DNA from 4 places in the Novosphingobium resinovorum genome. Region 4 is predicted to be linked to each of the others. Evidence: predicted binding sites of a transcription regulator. Region 4 holds the regulator's gene; each other region holds the start of a gene.
The links. The regulator LexA, encoded in region 4, represses DNA repair genes until DNA is damaged. The targets are predictions, from matches to a motif close to GTTCCNCNCTTGTTCT.
Positions count from the first base shown of each region.

Region 1 (3,303 bases), 1.1 Mb from region 4:
GCGCGTTTCCCCCGCACCTCCCGGCATGTGGCCGCCGCGTTTCAGCCACCATTCCGCGCCGATCCGCTCCGGTCCCTCGGCCAGCGTGACGTCGTGGAGGCGGCCCTTCCAGCGGAAGCGCTGGGGCGGGCTGTCGGGCACGCCGGCGATCACCTCGACCGGTTGCGGCGGGTCGAGCAGCAGCAGCGGGCGGGGTGGCATGTCTTCGGGCTCCGGCCATGGGGCGCCTCGCAGGCGCAGCGCAGGAACCAGCGCCTGCGCCTTCTCGGGCAAGTGGCGGTCACGCGGGATCAGGCGGCGCACGCTGTCCTCGCCCAGCCGCACGCTGAGCTGGTCCACCAGCGCCGAAACATTATCGGCGTTTTCTTCCTTGCCGCTCTCAAGCAGGATCTGGCGCGAGGGCAGGTGATCGGCGTGGAGCACCGCCAGGGTGATCGCATCGAAGCCGAAGCCGGGGTCGAGCGGGTCGGAAAGCGTGTCGATCCGCTCGCGCAGCAGGCGCATGACGGCGGCGGGATCGCGCACCGCAAGGCCCGTCTCCACCACCAGCCGCCGCCGCTGGTTGTCGCTGCGGTGGAGCGTGACCGCCCAGCGCCGCCCGCCCAGCTGGCGCTGCTCCATCGTGCGCCCGGCCTGCGCGAGCATGTCCTCGACCACCTCCAGCGCATCGTCGGTGCGGCCCAGCGGTTCGGGAAAGCGCGTCTCCAGCCGGATCGGCTCGGTCAGGCGGACGGGAATGACCGGGCTGCCGGTCTCTCCCAGAATGGCGCGCAGGCGGCTGACCGCAAGCTCCCCGAAGCGCGCCGCCAGCCCCGCCATCGGCCGCGCGGCAAGATCGCCCAGCGTCTCGAGGCCCGCGCGGCGCAGACCGGAAAGCGCGCCCTCGTCCAGTTCCAACGCGGCGACCGGAAGAGTGCGAACGTCGTCCTTCCCACCGAAGCGGGCAAGCGCACGGGCGGCGGCAGAGTGAGGCGCGAGGGCGTGGCGGGTAGTCGGACCGACATCCTTCACCACGCGGCGCACCAGCGCCTCCTCCCCGCCGAAGAGGTGCGCGCAGCCGGTGACGTCGAGCAGCAGGCCATCGGGCGCATCGAGCGCGACGAGCGGGGTAAAGGCGATCATCGCCCCCGCCAGCTGCTCCAGCACCCGCGCGTCGGCGACGGGATCGTGCGGCGCGGTGGCAAGGTCCGGGCTGCGCGCCCGCGCATCGGCGAGGGTCATGCCGGAAGACAGGCCCTGCTGCATCGCGGTCACGTCCACGGCAGCGAGGCGCAGCGCCTGTCCATCGCGCGCGACGAGAGCCTGCGGGGCGTCTCCTTCAGGCAGTACGCCGGAGCGGCGCGCGCGCTCGCACGGCAGAAAGGGGAACCACAGTGCCAGGTAGCGGCGGCCCGCGCTCTTCGGTGGCGGGCCGGGTGTCGAGGGGGAGTTCGCGGAAACCGCCATGGTCTTCATTCCATTCCAGCCGCCAGCGTTGCCCCGCCGGGCCGCCGCGTCTGCGTACGAGTTCGACGAGCAGCGTCGCGGCCCCCGGCGCGCGCGTCTCCAGAGGGGCCGAGGGGGCGCTGGAAACCGTCCAGCGGGTATGTGCGGCGCTGGAGCGCGGCTCGGCATCGCCGCGCAGGATCACCACCGGGATGCGCGAGCCTTCCGCCGCAAGGATCAGGCGGCGACTGGCGACGAGGTCGTATTCGCGCATCGCCCCCCAGCTTTCCATCAGTACCGCCGCCGGACCGCTGCTGCGTGCCGCGTCCAGCCCCGCGCGCAGCAGGGCAGCGTCGTTACGGGCATCGACGATCACCAGCCGCGCCGGGTCCACGCCGAGCGCGCGCAGTCCCTCCCCGCACGGCACGAGGCCCGCGCCCTTGCGGCGGGGGCGTAGCAGAAGGATCGGGCGCGCCGCCTCCGCCTCGACCATACCGAAGGCGAAGGCCAGCGCCGAAGCCCAGTCCTCCGCCTCCGCATGGACCTCGTGCAGTTGCGCGCGAGCGAGGGGCGGGAGCGTGCCCGGGGGCGGATCTTCGATACAGGCGGGGGCCTGAGGGCGGGACATGGGACGGGCCTTACGAATCGGGAATTATGTTCTTCTTATGTTCCCATTCTGGAGGCAGGTCCACACCGCCGTTCGATCCCCGCCGGAAAGGCCGTAAGCACATCCCGTCATCCCCGCGAAGGTGGGGATGACGAGGATAGGTGGATAATCGCGCTAATTGGGGGTCAAGCGATTGCCGCGATTGCCTTCGTTCTCAGCCCCGCGAACCGTTCCACCGTGTCTGCCGCCTCGCGCACCGGGCAACGCGTGCCGAAAGTCGGCGTGCCGTCAGCCAGCCACGCGATGCCGTCGATGGTGTAGGTCATGCGCTCGCGCTGCTGCTGGACGTAGTCCCCGTGCGCCGCGAAGGCGCGCTCGATCGCGGCGACGGGGTCGGCGTCGGGGGCGATCACCTCGCCGAAGTGCCACATCGCGTAGTCCTCGCTGTCCTGCCAGTCGACGCCCTTGGCATCGACGAACAGGCACGGGCGCGGGCGGACGAGGAATTCGTAGACCTGGCTGCTGACGTCGCCCACGTAGAGGTCCGCGCCCAGCGTATAGGTCATGTCGTTGCAGCGCGGCGAGCCGAGATCGACGGTGACCTGCCCCGGGATCGCCAGCGCCTCCCACGCGCGCCGCTTCGCCGCCGACCATCGCTTCGCCAGCCGCACGTGCGGCGCGACGACGAGGTTGTAGCGACCGTCCGCCGCCACTGCCGCGATCAGCCCCCGCCCAAACGCCTCGATCGAGGAGAGCTTCTTCGAGAAGTGCGGGTTGTAGAGGATCGTCGGCCGCGCGTTGTCGAACAGCGGCGGCCGGGCCTGCGCATTATCGAGCACGGCGGCCAGCTTGATCGGGCCGGTGACGGTGCAGTCCTGCGCTCTCACGAAGCCCGCTTCAACGAGGCGATCGCGGTCCTTGCGACCTGCCAGCATGACGTGATCGAACAGGCGGAAGCGCGGCTCGAAACCGACAGCGCGGTCGCCCGCACCGTGGGGGATGTGAAGGATCGGCGGGCAATCCCCCGGCAGGCGCTTGAGCATGGTGGAGGTCCGCTCGGCGCAGAGGATCACCGCCGCATCGCGCAGCCGCTTCGCCCAGAGCGTAAGCCGCACGAACTTGTGCATCGAGGACGGCAGCAGCGCAGTGACGGCGGGCAGGCGCATGACGACGATCTCGGGCGCCGCGCCCTGCCCTGCATAGGCCATGGCCGCCGCCACTTCGGCCTCGGCGGAAACGAACAGGCGTACCTGCCCCGGATGACGGCGGGC
Region 1 covers NZ_CP017075.1:3,444,045-3,447,347, reverse strand. Annotated here, with positions in the region: gene BES08_RS16090 (Y-family DNA polymerase) at 1-1,326, opposite strand, end outside; gene BES08_RS16085 (ImuA family protein) at 1,319-2,053, opposite strand; gene BES08_RS16080 (glycosyl transferase) at 2,218-3,303, opposite strand, start outside.
Region 1: the regulator LexA is predicted to act here: its motif matches at 2,082-2,097, upstream of BES08_RS16085 (ImuA family protein).

Region 2 (3,303 bases), 910 kb from region 4:
CGCCATCACCGCGCCGTAGCCGAACTTCTCATGGAAGACGCGCGCGCCCACGGCGATGTCGGAGCGCGGCTTGGCGGCGAAGCTGGCGGCGGAGCGGGTGCTTTCGACCACGCGCTTGGGGCTGGCGTCGTATTCCTTGGCGGCAGCGCGCTGCCAGCCGGGGCCGCGCGTGACGATCCGCGAGGGTTGCATCCGCGCCACGTCGGCGAAGGGATCGGCGTGCTCCGACCACTGCGCCCGCCACAGCGAGGCGCCGCCCGACAGCGTCGTCTCGGAGTCGACATGCTCCTCAGGCAGTTCGGCGATGAAGCGCGAGGGGATCGAACTGGTCCACTGGCCGTAGATGCGCCGGTTGGCCGCATGCAGGATCGTGCACTTCTTCTTCGCCCGCGTGATCGCGACGTAGGCGAGCCGGCGCTCCTCCTCCAGACTGGCGAGGCCGCCTTCGTCGAGCGAGCGCTGCGAGGGGAACACGCCTTCCTCCCAGCCGGGCAGGAACACGTTGTCGAATTCCAGCCCCTTGGCGCCGTGCATGGTCATGATCGTGACCTTCTCCTCCTCGGCCGCGTTCTCGTTGTCCATGACGAGGCTGACGTGTTCGAGGAAGTCGCCGAGGCTGTCGTATTCCTCCATCGCGCGCGCAAGTTCGACGAGGTTCTCAAGCCGCCCGTTGGCCTCGGCGGTCTTCTCCGCCTGCAGCGCGTCGGTGTAGCCGCATTCGTCGAGCACGGTGCGCAAGAGGTCGGCGGGGCCTTCGGTGGCGGACAAGTCGCGCCAGCGCGCGAAGTCGCGCATCAGCGCGAGGAAGGTGTTGCGCGCGCGGGCGGGAAGTTCGTCGGTGTCGGCGATCTCGATCGCGGCGTTCGACAGCGGAATGCCGCGATTTCGCGCCAGCCGGTGCAGCGCCTCCAGCGCCTTGGCGCCGAGGCCGCGCTTGGGGGCGTTGTAGATGCGCTCGAACGCGAGGTCGTCGGCCGGCTGGGCGATCACGCGCAAGTATGCCAGCGCGTCGCGGATCTCCGCGCGTTCGTAGAAGCGGAAGCCGCCGACGATGCGATACTTCATGCCGATGGAGATGAATCGGTCCTCGAATTCGCGCGTCTGGTACTGCGCGCGCACGAGGATGGCGATCTGGTCGAGCGGGGCGCCCTGACGCTCCAGCCGCTCGATCTCGTCACCGACGCGGCGGGCTTCCTCCGGCCCGTCCCAGACGCCGACGACCTGCACCTTGTCGCCCGCGTGGCGCTCGGTCCACAGGGTTTTGCCTAGGCGCTGGGTGTTCTCGTCGATCAGGCCCGATGCGGCGGCGAGGATCTGCGGCGTGGAGCGGTAGTTCTGCTCCAGCTTGATGACCTTGGCGCCGGGGAAGTCCTTCTCGAAGCGCAGGATGTTGGCCACTTCGGCGCCGCGCCAGGAATAGATCGACTGGTCGTCGTCGCCGACCACGCAGATGTTCTGGCGGCCCTGCGCGATCAGGCGTAGCCACAAGTACTGGACCTGGTTGGTGTCCTGATATTCGTCCACCATGACGTACTTGAAGCGGTTTTGGTATTGCTCGAGCACATCGCGGTGGGTGCGCAGGATGTTGAGCATGTGCAGCAGCAGGTCGCCGAAATCGCAGGCGTTCACCGCCTTCAGCCGGTCCTGATAGAGCTTGTAGAACTTCTGGCCCTTGCCGTTGGCGTAGCTTTCGTTCTCTCCGGCGTCGAGGTCCTGCGGGTTCAGGCCGCGGTTCTTCCAGCGATCGATGCAGCCCGCCAGCTGGCGCGCGGGCCAGCGCTTCTCGTCCAGCCCCTCGGCCTGGATCAGCTGCTTGAGCAGGCGCAGCTGGTCGTCGGTGTCGATGATCGTGAAGTTGCTCTGCAGGCCCACCAGCTCGGCGTGGCGGCGCAGCATCTTGGCGGCGACGGCGTGGAAGGTGCCGAGCCAGGGCATGCCCTCCACCGCCGGGCCGATCAGGTGGCCGACCCGCTCGCGCATCTCCCGCGCGGCCTTGTTGGTGAAGGTGACGCACAGGATCTCGCTCGGCCAGGCAAGGCGACTGTGCACGAGATGGGCGAGGCGGCGGGTGAGCGCCGCCGTCTTGCCGGTGCCCGCGCCCGCGAGCATCAGCACGGGGCCTTCGGTCGTCAGCACGGCCTCGCGCTGGGGATCGTTGAGGCCGTCGATCAGCGGATCAGAGGAGGGAGCTTGCAGGTTGTTCACCGTGAACAACTAGGGAACGGCATGGCCCGGTGCAAGCCCGGTTCGTCGCAGCGGAGGAACAATTGCCGGTGCGCTTCGTCGTTCGATCACAACGAAGACATAAACGGAGAGTGAGAAATGCGTAAAGTTCTGCTCGCCGGCTCTGCTGCCCTCAGCCTGTTGGTGGTCCCCGCCGCCATCCATGCCCAGAGCGACCCTGCCGCCCCCGCCACTTCCGAAATGCCCGCCGCGCCGCCATCTGCTCCGGCTCCGGCCATGGCGCCTCCCGCCGCCTCCAGCGCCGCGCCGACGCTCACGCCCGAGCAACAGGCCACGTACGACAGCTGGACCCCGGCGCAGAAGTCCGACTACGAAAGCTGGCCGAACGACTACAAGGTCTATTACTGGACGCTGAGCATGGATCAGCAAAAGGGCTATTGGGCGCTGACGGCCGACCAGCGCGGCCAGATCTACAAGATGACACCCGAACAGCGGCAGATGGCCTGGAATTCGGTGCTGCAGCAGCTCAAGGGCGAGACGCCTGCGACGCCTCCGGGGCAGGCCAACCCTCCGGGACCGGGCGTGCCGACCGAAGGCGTCCCCGATCCGCAAGCCGCGAACCAGGCCGCGCGCCCGGCGATGCCTGCGGATGAGAACTATCAGGGCGGTCCGTACAAGGGCGCGCTGACCCCGCCGCCTGCGACCGCGATGGACAAGACTTATCCGGTCTGCAGCAAGACGGTGACCGATGGCTGCCGCAATCGCGGCGGGAAGTAGGACGTGTAAATTCCTTCCCGGGACAAGCTCGGGGAGGGATTTGCAAACAAAGCCCGTCATCCCACAAATCCCGTCATCCCAGCGAAAGCTGGGACCGCTGGCCTGTTACGGCCAATTATCGTCAGGACGCCCTGCCAAGGGTTGGGCTTTACACGACCAGCGGTCCCAGCCTTCGCTGGGATTACGGGGTTGTGCGTGCAGTTAGCGCACGCAGAAACGCCCGCTGGCGAGTGCAGGCATTACGCCGGGGAATTCAACGCAACCGAAGTGAACATCGGGTCGGCGTCGGGAGCGTCCTCACCGGGACGCGGTGTTTTGTTTTCCGTGAAGCTCTGGCGAGCG
Region 2 covers NZ_CP017075.1:1,635,384-1,638,686, reverse strand. Annotated here, with positions in the region: gene BES08_RS07600 (ATP-dependent helicase) at 1-2,205, opposite strand, end outside; gene BES08_RS07595 (hypothetical protein) at 2,323-2,961, shown strand.
Region 2: the regulator LexA is predicted to act here: its motif matches at 2,208-2,223, upstream of BES08_RS07600 (ATP-dependent helicase).

Region 3 (3,303 bases), 1.1 Mb from region 4:
ATCGTCGAATCCGCTCTCAAGCGACACGAGAGCCGGGGGCTGCACTACACGCTGGATTATCCGGCGGCGGATGCGCAGCCGCTGGATACCGTGCTGGTTCCGTAAAGAAGGAAGAAAGTTCCACCCCCGGCCCCTCCCGCAAGCGGGAGGGGAGCAAGGTAAGGTAATAGCCCTCCCGCTTGCGGGAGGGCCGGTAGGCTTGGCAGCTTGCTGCCTAGCCGGACGGGGTGGGCCGTACCTTTACCCGATATGCAGCACCCGCCCGAGGAAGATCAGCACGATCGCGCCGATCACCGAGGCCAGGCATCCGGCGCGGCTGAAATCGCCGCGCCCGCGGCTCGTCACCAGCCCCGCCAGCAGCGAGCCGCCGACGCCCAGCAGGATCGTCGCGATCCAACCCATGGGCACTGCACCCGGATAGAAGAACCGGGCCAGCGCGCCAATGACGAGGCCGCTGATGATGGCGCCGATGATGTTGAACATGTACTGTATGACTCCCCTTCGCGCCGCAGCGCTTTCGCATTCACGCTGATAAGCGGCGAGGAGGCCAGTGGTTGCAGGTCCTCGTCAAGCGGCGCACGCATCTCGACGAAAGCCGATGGGTCTGCCGGGGAAAAGCGTCGCGCCGGATCTTGACCGCCTCGGTTCGTCGCACGCCCGATTCGTCTCACCGGTGATTTATGTGGAAAAATTTAGGAGGCGAGGGGCGATTCAAAGGGTTGCGCTTCTGGAAGACAACGGAAATTCGGCGCGTCGCGGCAGGGAGGTGACGGCCCTGTGACGAATGCGCGGACCGATGCCGTTTGCAGCCCCCCTCTTGAACCTCTCGCTGGAAAGGGCACTATAGGTTGTGTCGCGCCGATCGAGAGGCCTCAATACCTAGGGATACAGCGCATAAGCCGAAAGGCCCGTGCGGAGCCCTTCAGGGAACTTGGGACCAGACTTCTCGAACTGGCGCGCCGGTGGTCTGGCAGGGAATGTCGTTCTCTTTTTGTGCTGGTTCTGATAGATGGGACGTTCTTGAGCGCCCTTCGACTCGGTGCCGGCCCGCTTGGCCGCCGAAAGCAGTTTGGATCGCCCCCGTGGCGGTTCGATGACAGGTTTTGACGATACATTGGGGGCGCACCAGTGGACTTCAGGAATGGAAGCGACGGACACGTGTCTGATTCGGATGTGAGCTACGCGGATCCCGCGCAAGTCGATATGGAGTCGCTCCTTGCCGGGCATGTCTCCGAAGCGGCGATGAAAAAGGAAGCCTCGGCCGTGGCCATGGACAAGACCGATACTTTGGCCGCCGATCTGGTGGTCGAGGCGCCGAAGACGAAGAAGAAGGCCGTCGATTCCAAGACGATCCACGATCGCCGCTTCACCATCGTCACCGATGCGTCGCGCGATGCGCTCCTGACCGACTTCGGCAAGGAAACGCTCGACGACCGCTACCTGCTTCCCGGCGAGAAGTATCAGGACCTCTTCGCCCGCGTGGCCGATGCCTATGCGGACGACCAGGAGCACGCGCAGCGCCTGTACGACTACATCTCGCGCCTGTGGTTCATGCCTGCCACCCCGGTCCTGTCGAACGGCGGCACCGGGCGCGGGTTGCCGATCTCGTGCTACCTCAACTCGGTCGAGGACAGCCTCGAAGGCATCGTCGCCACCTGGAACGAGAACGTCTGGCTCGCCTCGCGCGGCGGCGGCATCGGCACTTACTGGGGCAACGTGCGCGGCATCGGCGAGCCGGTCGGCCTGAATGGCAAGACCAGCGGCATCATCCCCTTCGTGCGCGTGATGGATTCGCTGACCCTCGCGATTTCGCAGGGCTCGCTGCGCCGCGGCTCGGCCGCCTGCTACCTCGATGTCTCGCACCCCGAGATCGAGGAGTTCCTGGAGATCCGCAAGACCTCCGGCGACTTCAACCGCAAGGCGCTCAACCTGCACCACGGCGTGCTGCTGACCGACGAGTTCATGGAAGCCGTGCGCGACGGCACCGACTTCGCCCTGCGCAGCCCCAAGGACGGCTCGGTGCGCGGCAAGGTTCACGCCCGCTCGCTGTTCCAGAAGCTGGTCGAAGTGCGCCTCGCCACCGGTGAGCCCTACCTCGTGTTCTCCGACACCGTGAACCGCATGATGCCCAAGCATCACCGCGATCTCGGCCTCAAGGTCTCGACTTCGAACCTGTGCTCGGAAATCACTCTGCCCACTGGCCGCGACCACCTCGGTAACGACCGTACGGCGGTGTGCTGCCTTTCCTCGCTCAACATCGAGACCTGGGAAGAGTGGAAGGGTGACAAGCGCTTCATCGAGGACGTGCTGCGCTTCCTCGACAACGTCCTGCAGGACTACATCGACCGCGCGCCGGACGAAATGGCCCGCGCCCGCTACTCGGCGGAGCGTGAGCGTTCGGTCGGCATGGGCGTGATGGGCTTCCACTCGTACCTGCAGAAGAAGGGCATCGGCTTCGAAAGCGCGATGGCCAAGGCGCTGAACCTGCAGATGTTCCAGCACATCAACGCCAAGGCCAACGAAGCCTCGATGATGCTCGCCAAGGAGCGCGGACCGTGCCTCGACGCCGCCGACCAGGGCGTGATGGAGCGTTTCAGCTGCAAGATGGCGATCGCGCCGACCGCGTCGATCTCGATCATCTGCGGCGGCACCTCGGCCTGCATCGAGCCGATCCCGGCGAACATCTACACCCACAAGACGCTTTCGGGCAGCTTCGTGGTGAAGAACCCCTACCTGCAGAAGCTGCTGGCCTCGAAGTCCAAGGATTCCAACAACGTGTGGAATTCGATCCTCGAGCAGAACGGCTCGGTCCAGCACCTCGACTTCCTCTCGGCTGACGAGAAGGCGGTCTACAAGACCAGCTTCGAGATCGACCAGCGCTGGCTGCTCGAATTCGCGGCTGACCGTACGCCTTACATCGACCAGGCGCAGTCGCTGAACCTGTTCATCCCGGCCGACGTCGACAAGTGGGACCTGATGATGCTCCACTTCCAGGCATGGGAAAAGGGCATCAAGTCGCTTTACTACCTGCGCTCGAAGTCGGTGCAGCGCGCCGGTTTCGCGGGCGGCGTAGAAGCCGACAACACCAGCGAACTGCCCAAGTTCGAACTGGCTGCCAGCGGCGGCTCGACCGACTACGACGAGTGCCTGGCCTGCCAGTGAGCGGGGCCTGCCAGTAAGGCGCCAAGGCTTCACCGAGAGCGGCCTTCCGGGAAACCGGGAGGCCGTTTTCGTTTGTATGAGACGGGAACTGGCCGGCCTTATGCCGCTCATGCCGCATGGGAAGCGTGGCGCCAGGCCTCG
Region 3 covers NZ_CP017075.1:3,357,027-3,360,329, forward strand. Annotated here, with positions in the region: gene nadB (L-aspartate oxidase) at 1-105, shown strand, start outside; gene BES08_RS15625 (GlsB/YeaQ/YmgE family stress response membrane protein) at 241-483, opposite strand; gene BES08_RS15630 (ribonucleoside-diphosphate reductase subunit alpha) at 1,204-3,162, shown strand.
Region 3: the regulator LexA is predicted to act here: its motif matches at 983-998, upstream of BES08_RS15630 (ribonucleoside-diphosphate reductase subunit alpha).

Region 4 (3,303 bases):
TGCTGGATATCCGACAATCTTTGACGAACCATATTCGCGCCCGCATCGGGGACGAACGAGCGGGCATCGCCGCTGCATTCGTCACCGGCGATCGCGGCGGCATTACGGAGGCTGACGACCAGGCCATGCGCGACTCGGGGTTGGCGCATCTGCTCTCGATCAGCGGCCTGCATGTCAGCGCGATGGTCGGGGCGGTCTATCTACTGGTCATCCGGTTGCTGGCGCTGTTCCCGTGGGTGGCCCTGAGGGTGAGGCTGCCGGTCGTCGCGGCCGGTGCGGGGGCCGCTGCAGGCGTCGCTTACACTTTGCTTTCCGGGTCGGAAGTTCCGACCGTTCGGTCCTGCATCGGCTCCCTCCTGGTCCTGATCGCACTGGCTTTGGGGCGGGAGCCCTTGTCCCTGCGCATGCTTGCGGTGGCGGCGTTCTGCGTCCTGTTGCTCTGGCCGGAGGCGGTGATCGGGCCGAGCTTCCAACTGAGCTTCGGCGCGGTCCTGGCGCTGATCGCCGTCAGTACGGCCAAGCCCGTGCGGCACTTCCTTGGACCGCGCGACGAAGGGCTTGCCATGACCGGGCTTCGCCATCTTGCCCTCCTGCTGCTGACGGGCGTGGTCATCGACCTCGCGCTCATGCCGATCGGCCTGTATCATTTCCACCGCGCCGGAGTGTATGGAGCGCTGGCCAACGTGGCGGCAATTCCGCTGTCTACCTTTGTCGTGATGCCTTTGCTGGCTTGTGCATTGGTCCTCGATATCGCCGGGCTGGGCGGGCCGGTCTGGTGGCTCGCCGGAATCTCGATAGACCTGCTGGTCGGCCTGGCCCGCTGGTTCGCGTCGAGACCGGGCGCTGTGAACCTGCTTCCCGGTACAGACACCTGGGCATTCCTGCTTTTCGTCGCGGGAGGTCTGTGGATGGGCCTTTGGAGCGGCCGCATTCGCTGGGCCGGGCTACCGATCGCCTCGGTCGGTGTGTTCTTGCTGGCGACCGCACCGGCGGCGGACATGCTGGTGTCCGGAGATGGTCGCCATGTCGGGCTGGTCGAAGATGGCGGGAAACGGCTTTACCTGCTTCGAAACAGCGAAAGCGGCTACGCCCGGGACAATCTCATGGAATTCGCCGGGATCGAGGCAGACCCGGTCACGTTCGACAAGTTCCCGGGTGCCCGCTGCAACCGTGATTTCTGCGCCTTGCCGGTCAGACGCTCCGGCACCACGTGGCATGTGCTGGTTTCGCGGGGCCGCGATGCCGTCGCGGAACGGTCGCTCGCCGCTGCATGCGAACGCAGCGACATCGTCATATCGGATCGCTGGCTGCCGCGCAGTTGCAAGCCGCGCTGGTTCAAGGCCGATCGAGGATCGCTTGGGCAGACTGGCGGGCTGGCGGTATATCTGGGCAAGGCCCGTATCGATACGGTAGCCCAGACCCAAGGTGAACACGGCTGGTGGCGTCCCCGGCCTGTTCACCGTTACAGGAATGCTCCTGCGCCGCGCAAATCGCAGTAATTACCGGTTGCTGCTGCGCCAAGGCCTTCATGGCGCAGCGTGGCCGTGTCAGTTGTACCGTCGAAGCAGGCCGGCGAGCTTGCCTTGGACTTCCACTTCGTCCGCACCGTAAATCTGCGGTTCGTAAGCGGCATTTGCGGGATCCAACCGCACCATTCCCGCCTCGCGCCGAAGGTACTTGAGGGTGGCCTCTTCCCCGCGGATCAGGGCAACGACGATCTCGCCGTCGCGAGCGGCATTCGTGCGCTTCACGAGGGCGAAATCACCATCCAGAATGCCCGCCTCGATCATCGAGTCGCCGGAGACCTCGAGCGCGTAATGCTCGCCGGAGCCAAGCAGGGCGGCAGGGACAGGCAACATGGACTGTCCTTCGAGAGCCTCGATCGGCACACCTGCGGCAATACGCCCGTGCAGCGGGATCTCGATAACGTCGTTGGCGGCTTCGACGGAACGACGCGGCGTCTGCGGACGCGCCAATCCATCATTGCTGTTCGCTGCAGAAGGACGCAGGGCCTTGCTTCCCGTGTCATCGGCCTGGCGCAAGACTTCGAGCGCACGTGCACGGTTGGGAAGGCGGCGGATGAAGCCGCGTTCTTCCAGTGCGGAAATCAGTCGGTGAACACCGGACTTGGACTTGAGGTCGAGCGCCTCCTTCATCTCCTCGAAGCTGGGGGAGATGCCTGTCTCCTCAAGCCGGACCTGGATGAACCGGAGCAATTCGTGCTGCTTGCGCGTCAACATGTCGCTGCCTTCTCGTGACCTCCGAACCAGGCAAACCCTGATCGCGTTTGTTCTGGTAGTGAACATTGAGGGAACAATCAAGCAACCAATTGCCGATACTTCAGGCAATACCGCCGTTCTGGAGCAAGTATATCCGGACTTCTTCACCAGCCTGTGCCGGACCGGCCAGCGCCGACCGATCGACCAGCACGTTGCTTGCCGCCAGGGACGACAGGGCGCCGCTGTCCTGCAGCGGGCTTACCGTCACATTTTCTCCGTCCCACCAACCGCGCAGGAATTCCCGGCGACGGCCGCTTGGGTGCAGCGGCATGGCCAGCCGGGCTGTCAGCCGCATGGGCAAGGGGCGCGCAGCCCCCTGCATCGCGCGCAGGACGGGGAGCAGGAAATGGTAAGCGGTGACGTAGCTGGAGACCGGATTGCCCGGCAGGCCCAGCACGATCTGACGGCGTCCTGCCACGTCGCGGGTGGCGACTAGGATTGGTTTGCCGGGCTTGATCGCGACACGCCAGAAATCGATGCCCGCGCCCCAGCTTTCGAGTGCCGGACGAATGAGGTCGTGATCGCCGACCGAAGCGCCGCCGCTCGTTACGATGAGGTCGGCATCGGCGGATGCTTCGAAAGCGGAGGTTATTGCCTTGATCGTATCGGGCACCGGGCCGATCCGCCGCGCATCCACGCCCAGCGAACGCGCCATGGCCGTCAGCATCGCGCCGTTGCTGGCGGGAACCTGGTGCGGTGCACAGCGCTCCGGATCGGAGGCGAGTTCGTCGCCGCTGTCGATCACGGTCAGGCGCGGTGTGCGATGCACGGGAAGGTGCGTATGGCCGGCCGCGATCGCCAGCGCCATCTGCGCGGGCGCGATGTGCAGACCAGCGGGCAGGACTTCCACGCCCTGGGCAAAATCCATCCCGCAATGGCGGATGTGCTTGTGCGCCGGTGCGGGCGGCTCGCCCGAGAGTATAAGGTTCGCGCCCTCGCGTGTCAGGTCTTCCTGGATTATGACGGCCGCCGCGTCGGGCGGCAGCATCGCGCCCGTCGAAATTCGGACTGCCTCTCCTTGCGA
Region 4 covers NZ_CP017075.1:723,131-726,433, forward strand. Annotated here, with positions in the region: gene BES08_RS03210 (ComEC/Rec2 family competence protein) at 1-1,499, shown strand, start outside; gene lexA (transcriptional repressor LexA) at 1,548-2,240, opposite strand; gene BES08_RS03220 (molybdopterin molybdotransferase MoeA) at 2,341-3,303, opposite strand, start outside.